3 regions of the Streptomyces boninensis genome follow, and region 1 is predicted to be linked to each of the others. Evidence: riboswitches for the same ligand, from Rfam matches in the RefSeq annotation. Region 1 holds a riboswitch; each other region holds the start of a gene.
What was found. A riboswitch is a leader RNA that binds a small molecule or an ion and turns the genes downstream of it on or off. The one in region 1 is predicted to bind cyclic di-AMP.
Positions count from the first base shown of each region.

Region 2: linked by a shared signal. The riboswitch ahead of ACNNMR_RS30255 (LysM peptidoglycan-binding domain-containing protein) and the one ahead of ACNNMR_RS17175 (transglycosylase family protein) in region 1 are both predicted to bind cyclic di-AMP.
Region 3: linked by a shared signal. The riboswitch ahead of ACNNMR_RS12775 (transglycosylase SLT domain-containing protein) and the one ahead of ACNNMR_RS17175 (transglycosylase family protein) in region 1 are both predicted to bind cyclic di-AMP.

Region 1 covers NZ_CP183837.1:3,803,172-3,806,341, reverse strand. Annotated here, with positions in the region: gene purE (5-(carboxyamino)imidazole ribonucleotide mutase) at 1-300, shown strand, start outside; gene ACNNMR_RS17180 (dipeptidase) at 418-1,527, shown strand; cyclic di-AMP (ydaO/yuaA leader) riboswitch at 1,804-1,973, shown strand; gene ACNNMR_RS17175 (transglycosylase family protein) at 1,977-3,170, shown strand, end outside.
Region 2 covers NZ_CP183837.1:6,577,911-6,581,080, forward strand. Annotated here, with positions in the region: gene crcB (fluoride efflux transporter CrcB) at 1-121, shown strand, start outside; gene ACNNMR_RS30250 (hypothetical protein) at 225-773, shown strand; gene ACNNMR_RS30255 (LysM peptidoglycan-binding domain-containing protein) at 783-1,679, opposite strand; cyclic di-AMP (ydaO/yuaA leader) riboswitch at 1,682-1,835, opposite strand; gene ACNNMR_RS30260 (serine hydrolase) at 2,079-2,987, shown strand; gene ACNNMR_RS30265 (response regulator) at 3,107-3,170, shown strand, end outside.
Region 3 covers NZ_CP183837.1:2,824,098-2,827,267, forward strand. Annotated here, with positions in the region: gene ACNNMR_RS12770 (maleylpyruvate isomerase family mycothiol-dependent enzyme) at 1-353, shown strand, start outside; gene ACNNMR_RS12775 (transglycosylase SLT domain-containing protein) at 457-1,209, opposite strand; cyclic di-AMP (ydaO/yuaA leader) riboswitch at 1,214-1,376, opposite strand; gene ACNNMR_RS12780 (SDR family oxidoreductase) at 1,726-2,520, shown strand; gene ACNNMR_RS12785 (L-talarate/galactarate dehydratase) at 2,636-3,170, shown strand, end outside.

The DNA.
Region 1 (3,170 bases):
GGCGCCGCCCACCTCCCGGGCATGCTCGCGTCGGTCACGACGCTCCCCGTGATCGGCGTCCCGGTCCCGCTGAAGTACCTCGACGGCATGGACTCGCTCCTGTCGATCGTGCAGATGCCGGCCGGGGTGCCGGTGGCGACGGTGTCGATCGGCGGGGCGCGTAATGCGGGGCTGCTGGCGGTCCGTATGATCGCGGCGAACGATGCCGACCTGCGTCGGCGGATGGCCGAATTCCAGAGTGAGCTGAACGAACTCGCCACGGAGAAGGGCCGCCGCCTGCGCAAGCGCGCCGCCGAATAAGCAGCCCGTCCGGCGTTTGAGACTGCAATTGATTTGCGGCTCTGCCGCGGGGGGCGCGAAGCGCCGACAGGGGGTCCGGGGCACAGCCCCGTGTCCTCGGAACGGGAGACGCCGACGATGGCCGACCACCTCGCACACGCCCGCGCGCTCCTCGCCGAGCACCCCGTCGTGGACGGCCACAACGACCTCCCCTGGGCGCTGCGCAAGCAGGTGGCGTACGACCTCGCGCAGCGCGACGTCGCGCAGGACCAGAGCGCGCACCTCCACACCGACATTCCGCGGCTGCGGCAGGGCGGTGTGGGTGCGCAGTTCTGGTCCGTTTTCGTCTCCACCGAGCACGCCGGCGACGACGCCGTCAGCGCCGTCCTGGAGCAGGTCGACTGCGTCAAGCGGCTCGTGGAGCGGCACCCGGCCGACCTGAAGCTCGCGCTCACCGCCGACGACATGGAGGCGGCCCGCGCCGAGGGCCGTATCGCCTCGCTCATGGGCGCCGAGGGCGGCCACTGCATCAATAACTCCCTCGCCACCCTCCGCGCCCTCCACGAGCTCGGCGTCCGCTACATGACGCTGACGCACAACGACAACACCGACTGGGCGGACTCGGCGACCGACGAGCCCGCGCACGACGGCCTCACGGACTTCGGCGAGGAGGTCGTCCGCGAGATGAACCGCCTCGGCATGCTCGTCGACCTCTCCCACGTGGCGCCGGCCACGATGCACGACGCCCTCCGCGTCACCGAGGCGCCGGTGATCTTCTCGCACTCCTCCTCCCGCGCGGTGAACGACCACCCCCGGAACATCCCGGACGACGTCCTCGCTCAGCTCCCCGCGAACGGCGGCGTGGCAATGGCCACTTTCGTACCGAAATTCATCCTGCCGCGCCTCGGTGACGAGACCGAGGAGCAGCAGGCGACCCGCGCCACCGCCGCCGTCGTCGCCGACCATCTCGACCACATGCGCGAGGTCGCCGGCATCGACCACATCGGCATCGGCGGCGACTACGACGGCGTTGCCCACACTCCGACGGATATGTCCGATGTGAGCGGATACCCAACGCTCGTAGCCGAATTGCTCCGCCGTAACTGGTCGGAATCCGACCTCGCCCGCCTCACGTGGCGCAATGCCGTACGCGTACTCAAGGACGCTGAATCGGTCGCAACGGACATCTCGGGGCGTCGTGGTGCATCTGTCCGGGTGTTCCAACTCCCCGGTGACACAGCTCACTAAGGCAATTTTCATGGACATCGAGGGGTGCCGCCCCCGGTGTCCATTTTGCTTCCCTTGCGTCATCTCCCCAGGTAACGGCGCCATTTGAGGGCGTGCTTGCTTTTCGTCACATCGCTCTGAGTGCGGTGATCCACCGCAGCGGGTGAGGTTTGTGATCTGCGGCGCCGCAATCGCCGCTTGTTTCCCGGAAATCGATGTGTTTACGGTGCTCGCCGTGTCCGGCTGAAATGTCCGGGCGCCTCGCAGCCGAACGCCTAATCCTGTCGGCGGCCGCGGGTGAACGACACACCGTCTTTACGGCAGGAGCGGGGGACCCAGGTAAGCCGCCGGAGCTGTGCCGCTCAATACACAGCACCGGCTTGGGGTGAAGTCGCGCATCCCCACGCGACCGGGCATCTCCAGCCCGAACCCGACAGCTCACCTCGCAGGCGTCGGAGAGGAGCATGCCCATGTCCGCACGCGGACGTCACCGTCGTCTCGGTCGAATAGCCAAGAAGCGCGCCACTCTCGTCCTCGCCGCCGGTGGCGCGGGCGTAGCCATCCCGATGATCGCGGGCGGCTCGGCCCACGCCGCCTCCGTCGACACCTGGGACCAGGTCGCCAAGTGCGAGGCCGGCGGCAACTGGTCCACCAACACCGGCAACGGCTACTACGGCGGCCTGCAGTTCTCGCAGTCCACCTGGGCGGCCCATGGCGGCACCAAGTACGCCGCCACCGCCGACAAGGCCACCAAGGCCCAGCAGATCGAGATCGCCGAGAAGGTCCTCGACTCGCAGGGCCCGGGCGCCTGGCCGAACTGCGGCCCCGCCGCCGGCCTCGCCAAGGGCGGCCCGGCCCCGCAGACGCAGGCCGAGGCCCCGAAGCAGGAGGCCGCGCCCAAGCAGGAGGCCCCGAAGCAGGAGGCCCCCAAGCAGGACTCCTCGAACGAGGAGTGGGGCACCAAGGCCGCCAAGCCGGCCCCGCAGCAGAAGCAGACCAAGCCGGGCACGTACACCGTGGTCAAGGGCGACACCCTCTCCGACATCGCGCACAAGCACGACGTCAAGGGCGGCTGGCACGCCATCTACGACGGCAACAAGAAGACCATCGGCGGCGACCCCGACCTGATCTTCCCGGGCCAGAAGTACGACTTCGACGGCGACCGCGACGTCACCTTCGAGAAGAAGGCCGCCGCGCCGAAGCAGGAGGCCCCGAAGCAGGAGGCCCCCAAGACCAAGACGAAGCAGGCGGCTGACAGCGCTTCCTCCTCTTCGTCCGACGGCTTCGTCCGCCCGGTCCCGGGCTCCGTCTCCACCCCGTACGGCGCGGGCGGCGGCATGTGGTCCTCAGGCAGCCACACCGGCGTCGACTTCACGGCCGGCACCGGCACCCCGGTGAAGTCCGTGGCCGCGGGCACCGTCGTCAAGGCCGGCAACGGCGCCGACGGCGGCGCGTACGGCAATGCGATCGTCGTGAAGCTCGAGGACGGCCGCTACGCCCAGTACGCCCACCTGTCGTCCATCTCGGTGTCCGCGGGCCAGTCCGTGAAGGCGGGCGACCAGCTCGGCCTCTCCGGCGCCACCGGCAACGTCACCGGCCCGCACCTGCACTTCGAGATCCGCAGCGGCGCCGAGTACGGCTCGGATATCGACCCGGTCCAGTAC
Region 2 (3,170 bases), 2.8 Mb from region 1:
GCTGCGGCTCGCGGAGGAGGGGGCGCGGTTCTACGCCGCGGCCAACGCCGTCGCGAGCGTGGTGGCGGGGCTCGGCGCGGTGTTCGTCGGGGTGGCGGTGGCCGAGGCCGCCTGGGGCTGACGGCGGACGCCGCACCTTAAAGAACGATGAGTTTTTCCGGCTCCGCCGCCTTGGCGCTGCCGGGCTGGACGGGACGGGCGGGTGATCCGCAATAATGCGCGCTGTGACGGAGAAGAAGGGCACCAAGATACCGACCGTGAACGCCGCCGCCACCGACCCGGGCGCGGTGCCGGGCCTCGTGCCCGCGCACCAGGAGCCGGAGCCGGAAACGCAGGACCAGGCGCAGGCCGGCGTGGAGACGGACGAGGACGGCGACGGCGTCGAGGCGGAGGCCGCCGAGGACGCGGCGGACGCCGGCGACGCGGCGGAGAGCGCCGGCGAGGACGAGGACGGCGAGTCCACGGACGAGGATGAGGCCGACGGCGAGCCCGGCGACGGTCCCGCCTTCGAGGCCTCCGACCGCCGCGGCTCCATCGCCGTCGACGCCGACGGCGTCCGCTTCACCCTCGACGACACCGAGGCGGACTTCGGCTGGGACGAGATCGGCGCCGTCGAGTGGGCCACCTCGCGCTTCGGCCGCCGGCTCACCGTCACCGTGCACACCCGCCGCCGGCGCGAATACCCGGCCGAGGTGGCCGCGTCCAGCAAGGCCGCCCTCAACGAGTGGACGACCTCACTGGACGAGGCGCTGGACGCCTACCTCGACGAGTAGGTCAGGCGCTCAGTACCACCTGTTCGCCTGCCAGAACTCCCAGGCGCCGCACGGGCTGTCGTAGCGCTCGTTCATGTAGGTCAGGCCCCACTTGATCTGCGTGACCGGGTTCGTCCGCCAGTCGGCGCCCGCGGACGCCATCTTGGAGCCGGGCAGCGCCTGCACCAGGCCGTACGCGCCCGAGGACGGGTTCGTCGCCTTGTGGTTCCAGCCGCTTTCCCGCTCCACGATGTTGCTGAAGCAGGTGAACTGGTCCGCCGGCATCAGCTTCTGCGCCGCGGCCTTCATGCCCGCCTCGGTGGTGGGGATCGCGGACGAGCCGGAGCCACCGGAGCCGGAGGAACCGGAGCCCGAGGAATCCGACGCCTGCTGAACGGGGTTCGAGACCTTCCCGCCCTTGGTGTCCACCTTCAGCTTCGTGCCCACCTTCAGCGCGGCGGGATCCGAGCCGACCTTGTCCTTGTTGTCCGCGTAGACGCGCTGCCAGCCGCCCGGCACGTCGTATTTCGCCGCGATCTTCCCGAGCGTGTCCCCGGCCGCGACGGTGTGCGTGACGTACCGCTGGGCCTCGGCCTTGTCGGCGGCCTTGTCGGCGGAGGAGCTGGGCTTGGCGGCCGGGGCCTTGGCCTTGCCGTCGATGTCCAGCTCCTGGCCGGGCAGGATCAGGTCGGGGTCGCCGCCGACCGTCTTCTTGTTGTCCTCGTACAGCCGCTGCCAGTCGGATCCGTATCCGTGGTCCGCCGCGATGTCCGAGAGGGTGTCGCCCTTCTCCACCGTGTACGCGTTCGCGGCCGAGGCCGCGAGCGTGCCGAGCGCGGGGAGGGCGATGCCTATGCCCGCGACGGTGACGACGCGTCGGGTGCCGACGCGCTGTTTGGGTGCGCGGCGTGTGCCGGTACCGGCCATGCTGGGACTTTCTCCGGCGCCTGCGAGGTGAGCTGTCGGGTTCGGGCTGGAGCTGCCCGGCCGCGCCAATTGGTGCGGCTGCACCCCTAGTCGGGAAAGTCCCCGACGGAGAACGGTGGTTCCCCCGCTCCTGCCCTGCGGTGGCAAGACGACGGTGCCGGCCCCCGACGGGCAGGATTCGGCGGATCGGGGGACGCGGTGCTCGCATGTGCGAACTGCCGTGACACTAAGAGATCTCGGCGGTAGATCACAAGCACATCACGGACAAACGCTCGACCCTTGACCCTCCGTGGTTGCTCCGGTACGCATGCGTCCCCCGCGTTCCCGACTTTCCGTTTTTAAGCCGATGTTGAGGCCGCTCCCAGACGGCTGTGAAATGCGCTGCCTAATTTCCCCGGCGTGTCCCGCTCACCGCGCATCGCGCTCACGACCGCCGCCTTTCTGGCCCTCCTGACCCTCGCCGCGGGTACGGCATGCCAGTCACCGGCCCGCACCGCGGAAGCGGCGGAGCCGTCGAAGTCGCCGAAGTCACCGGGGAAGACGGACAATCCGTCCCCCTCGCCGACACCCACCCCCGACCTCGACGCGACGGTGGACGCCGCCCTCGCCGCCCTCCCGGTCCCATCAGGCCGGTACGCCCTCGCCGTTACGGACCTCACCACCGGCGACACCGCCACGCACGGCGGCGGCACGTACGACACCGCCAGCATCGCCAAGGTCGACATCCTTGCCGCCCTGCTGCTCAAGGCCCAGGACGCCCACCGCAAGCTCTCCGCGTCCGAAACCCGCCTGGCCGAAGCGATGATCACCCGCAGCGACAACGACGCCGCCGACGCCCTCTGGCAGTCCATCGGCGGCGCCGCGGGCCTCGCCGCCGCCAACAAGCGCCTGGGCCTGACCGATACGGACCCGGGCAGCGGCGGCCACTGGGGCCTGACCCGTACCACCGCGGCGGACCAGCTCCGCCTCCTCAAGGCCGTCTTCACCACCGACTCCCCGCTCACGCGCGCCTCCCGGGCCGTCCTCGACGACCTCATGTGCCGCGTCGTCCCCGACCAGCGCTGGGGGATATCCGCGGCGGTCACGGGCGCCGCCGACGGCTCCGTGGCGCTCAAGAACGGCTGGCTGCCGCGCACCGCCACCGGCCGCTGGGACGTCAACAGCATCGGCCGCGCCCAGCGCGCGGGCCACACCTACCTGATCGCGGTCCTGTCCGACGGCCACACCACCCGGCAGCACGGCATCGAGACGGTCGAGCACGCCGCGGAGACAGCCGTCGACGCGGCCGTTGAGGCTGCGGCCACATAGCAGTAAACGCTTCCACACTCCCCTCCCCGCACGCGGGGAAGTACGCAAATCCGGGACGCGGCGGGGGTCGCGCACCTACCCTTTTCTCTGTGCCTGGCTTGTCCGGTCGGGTCCTTGTTGTGGACGACAACAAGGTGATCCGGCAGCTGATCAGGGTCAATCTCGAGCTGGAGGGCTTCGAGG
Region 3 (3,170 bases), 980 kb from region 1:
TGATGGCGCAGGACGCGGTGGACGAGTGGATGGGCTTCGCCGCCCTCCCCCGCGTCCTGGAGGCGGCCCCGGCGGACGCGCCGCCGCTCCTCGGCCCGGGCCGCACCCTCCATCTGCACGGCACGGACCCGGCCGGCGGCGACGACCCCGCCGAGTGGTATGTCGACCTCACCGGCGAACTGCCGTACTGGCGGCGGACGCACACCAAGGCCGCGGTCGCGGTGCGCGCCCCGCTCGGCGACCTGCAGCTGCTGCTGTACGGCCGCCGCAGGATCGCGGACCTGGAGACGCACGGCGATACGGAGCTGCTGGCGCTGTGGCTGGAGCGGACGAGCTTCTGGCTGCGCAAGTAACCAAACACAAGTAACCGGACAAACGAAGAGGCGGACGACTGCCCCCGAGCAACAGCCGTCCGCCTCTTGGTCTCTACAGGTCTCTACGCCCCTACCGGATCACTCAGTACGGACCGTTCACATTGTCGATCGAGCCATACCGGTCGGCCGCGTAATTGCTCGCGGCCACGATGTTCGCCACCGGATCGGTGAGGCTGGTCGAGGTGCCGTCGACGTGATACGCGTCGAAGGTCGGCTGGATTACCTGGAGCAGACCCTTGGACGGGGTGCCGTTCTGGGCGTTGATGTCCCAGCCGTTCTGCGCGTTCGGGTCGCCGCCGGACTCACGCATGATGTTGCGGTGAATTCCGTCGTACGAGCCGGGGATTCCCTTCTCCTTCATGATGGAGAGGGCCTCGTTGATCCAGCCGTCGAGGTTGTCGGGGTAGCTCGCCTGCTTTGCCGCGGCGGGCTTTGCGGACGTCTTGTCGGCCTTGGGCTCGGCGGCCTTCTTCGCGCCGTCGACGGTCAGCTTCTGGCCCGGGCGGATAACGCGCGGGTTGTCGCCGATGGCCTTCTTGTTGTCCTCGTACAGCGCCTTCCAGCCGCCGTCCACGTCGTGCTCGTGGGCGATGGTGGACAGCGAATCACCCTTGGCCACCGCGTAGGTGGTGGCGGTGCCCGCCTGCGGCGCGGCCGCGGCGGCCTTGGCCACGGCGCGCTCGGGGGCAGCGGCCGGGGCGGACTTTTCCGCGGCGCCCGCGACATTGGCGCCGATCAGCGGCAGGGCCAGGGCGGTGGCGCTGGTGCCGGCCACGGCTATGCCGCGGCCGATCGAACTCTTCTTGGGACGGCGGTGCTTTCCCTTTGCGGGCATGACGAATTCCTCTCCGGCGCCTACGAGGTGAGCTGTCGGGTTCGGGCTGGAGCTGCCCGGCCGCCGTTCGGCGACTTCACCCCAAGCCGTTCCTGGCCGTTTCATTCCGATGGCCGGACCGGCGACTTACCTGGTTCCCCCGCTCCTGCCGTGAGCGGTGTTTGGTCGGGTACCGGGCGGCGGCAGGATTAGGCGGTCCGTCCGGCTGGTCGCCGACCCTAGGCAGAGACCCGTAAGGGAGACAAGCCTCGAATTCAAAGAAACAATTCACGCCGCCCGGATTCCCCGCGAAAGGACCATTGACAGGTATGCGGCGCGCGCTCAACTCCCGCTTACGGACGGGAAACTGGGAAAGGCGCCACCGCGCCGGACCTCGTCAGAGTGACCCTTGTCACGACTTTGGTCCTGAACTCCCCAAAACGGACATTCACTTACGAGGCGGGCCAACTGCCCGCGGCCCTCGGCGTGCACCCCCGCAGCGATTAGGCTGCCGCCCACCTACCGGGAGGTAATCACATGCCCAGGACCGCCCTCATCACCGGCGCCTCTTCCGGCATCGGTGCCGCCGTCGCCGCCGCCCTCGTGCAGCGCGGACACACGGTGTACGGGACCAGCCGCGACCCGGAGAAGGTCGCCGAGCCGGTGCCCGGCGTAACCTACCTCCCGCTCGACCTCACCGACGACGCGAGCCTCGAAGCCTGCGCCGCGGCGGCGGGCAAAGTGGACATCCTGGTCAATAACGCGGGCGAGAGCCAGAGCGGCCCGATCGAGGAGCTGCCGCCCGACGCGGTCCGCCGGCTCTTCCAGACCAATGTCTTCGGCGCCGTCCGCCTCACCCAGCTGCTGCTGCCGGGCATGCGCGAGCGCGGCTACGGGCGGGTGGTGATGGTCGGCTCGATGCTGGCGAGCTTCCCGCTCGCGTACCGCTCCTCGTATGTCGCCTCCAAGGCGGCCATCAAGGGCTTCGCGTTCGCCGCACGGGGCGAGGTGGCCAAGTACGGGGTCGGGGTCACGGCCGTGGAGCCGGGTTCGATCGCGACCGGGATCAGCGGGCGGCGCACGCAGTACGTGGCGGCGGACTCCCCGTACCGGGGCGAATACGACACCATGCTCGCCGCGCTCAACGCGAACGAGGAGAGCGGGGTCTCGGCGGAGCGGGTGGCCGCGACCGTACTGAAGGCCATCGAGGCCGGGCGGCCGCGGGCGCTGTACGCGGTGGGGAGCAATGCGCCGCTGGTCTTCACACTGCGGCGGTTCATCCCGCGGGAGACGATGCTGCGGCTCACGGCGCGGCGGCACGGCTTGCGCTGACGCGCTGACCGGCGGGTTCGCCGACGCACCCTTGCCCTCTCCTGACTCACCATGGTTGCCTAGTCATGATTCAGATACGCAACCCCGGTTCACATATATGCACAGGAGAGTTTCCATGCCCGATCGCATCAGCCGCATCCGACTCTCCTCCGTCACGCTCCCGCTGGCGACGCCCATCAGCGACGCCAAGGTGCTGACGGGCCGGCAGCGGCCGATGACCGAGGTGGCGATGCTCTTCGCCGAGATAACCACCGAGGACGGGCACGAGGGGCTCGGCTTCAGCTACTCCAAGCGCGCGGGCGGGCGCGGCCAGTACGCCCACGCGCAGGAGGTCGCCGGCGACCTGCTCGGCGAGGACCCCAGCGACATCGGGCGGCTGTGGACGAAGCTGGTCTGGTCCGGCGCCTCCGTCGGCCGTACGGGCCTCGCCACCCAGGCCATCGCCGCGCTCGACGTCGCCCTGTGGGACCTCAAGGCCCGCCGCGCGAACCTCCCGCTCGCCAAACTCCTCGGCGCCCACCGCGACTCGGTCCGCTGCTACAACACCTCCGGCGGCTTCCTCCACACCCCCATCGACGAGGTCTGCGCCAACGCCACCGCCTCCCTGGAGCGCGGCATCGGCGGCATCAAGATCAAGGTCGGCCAGCCGG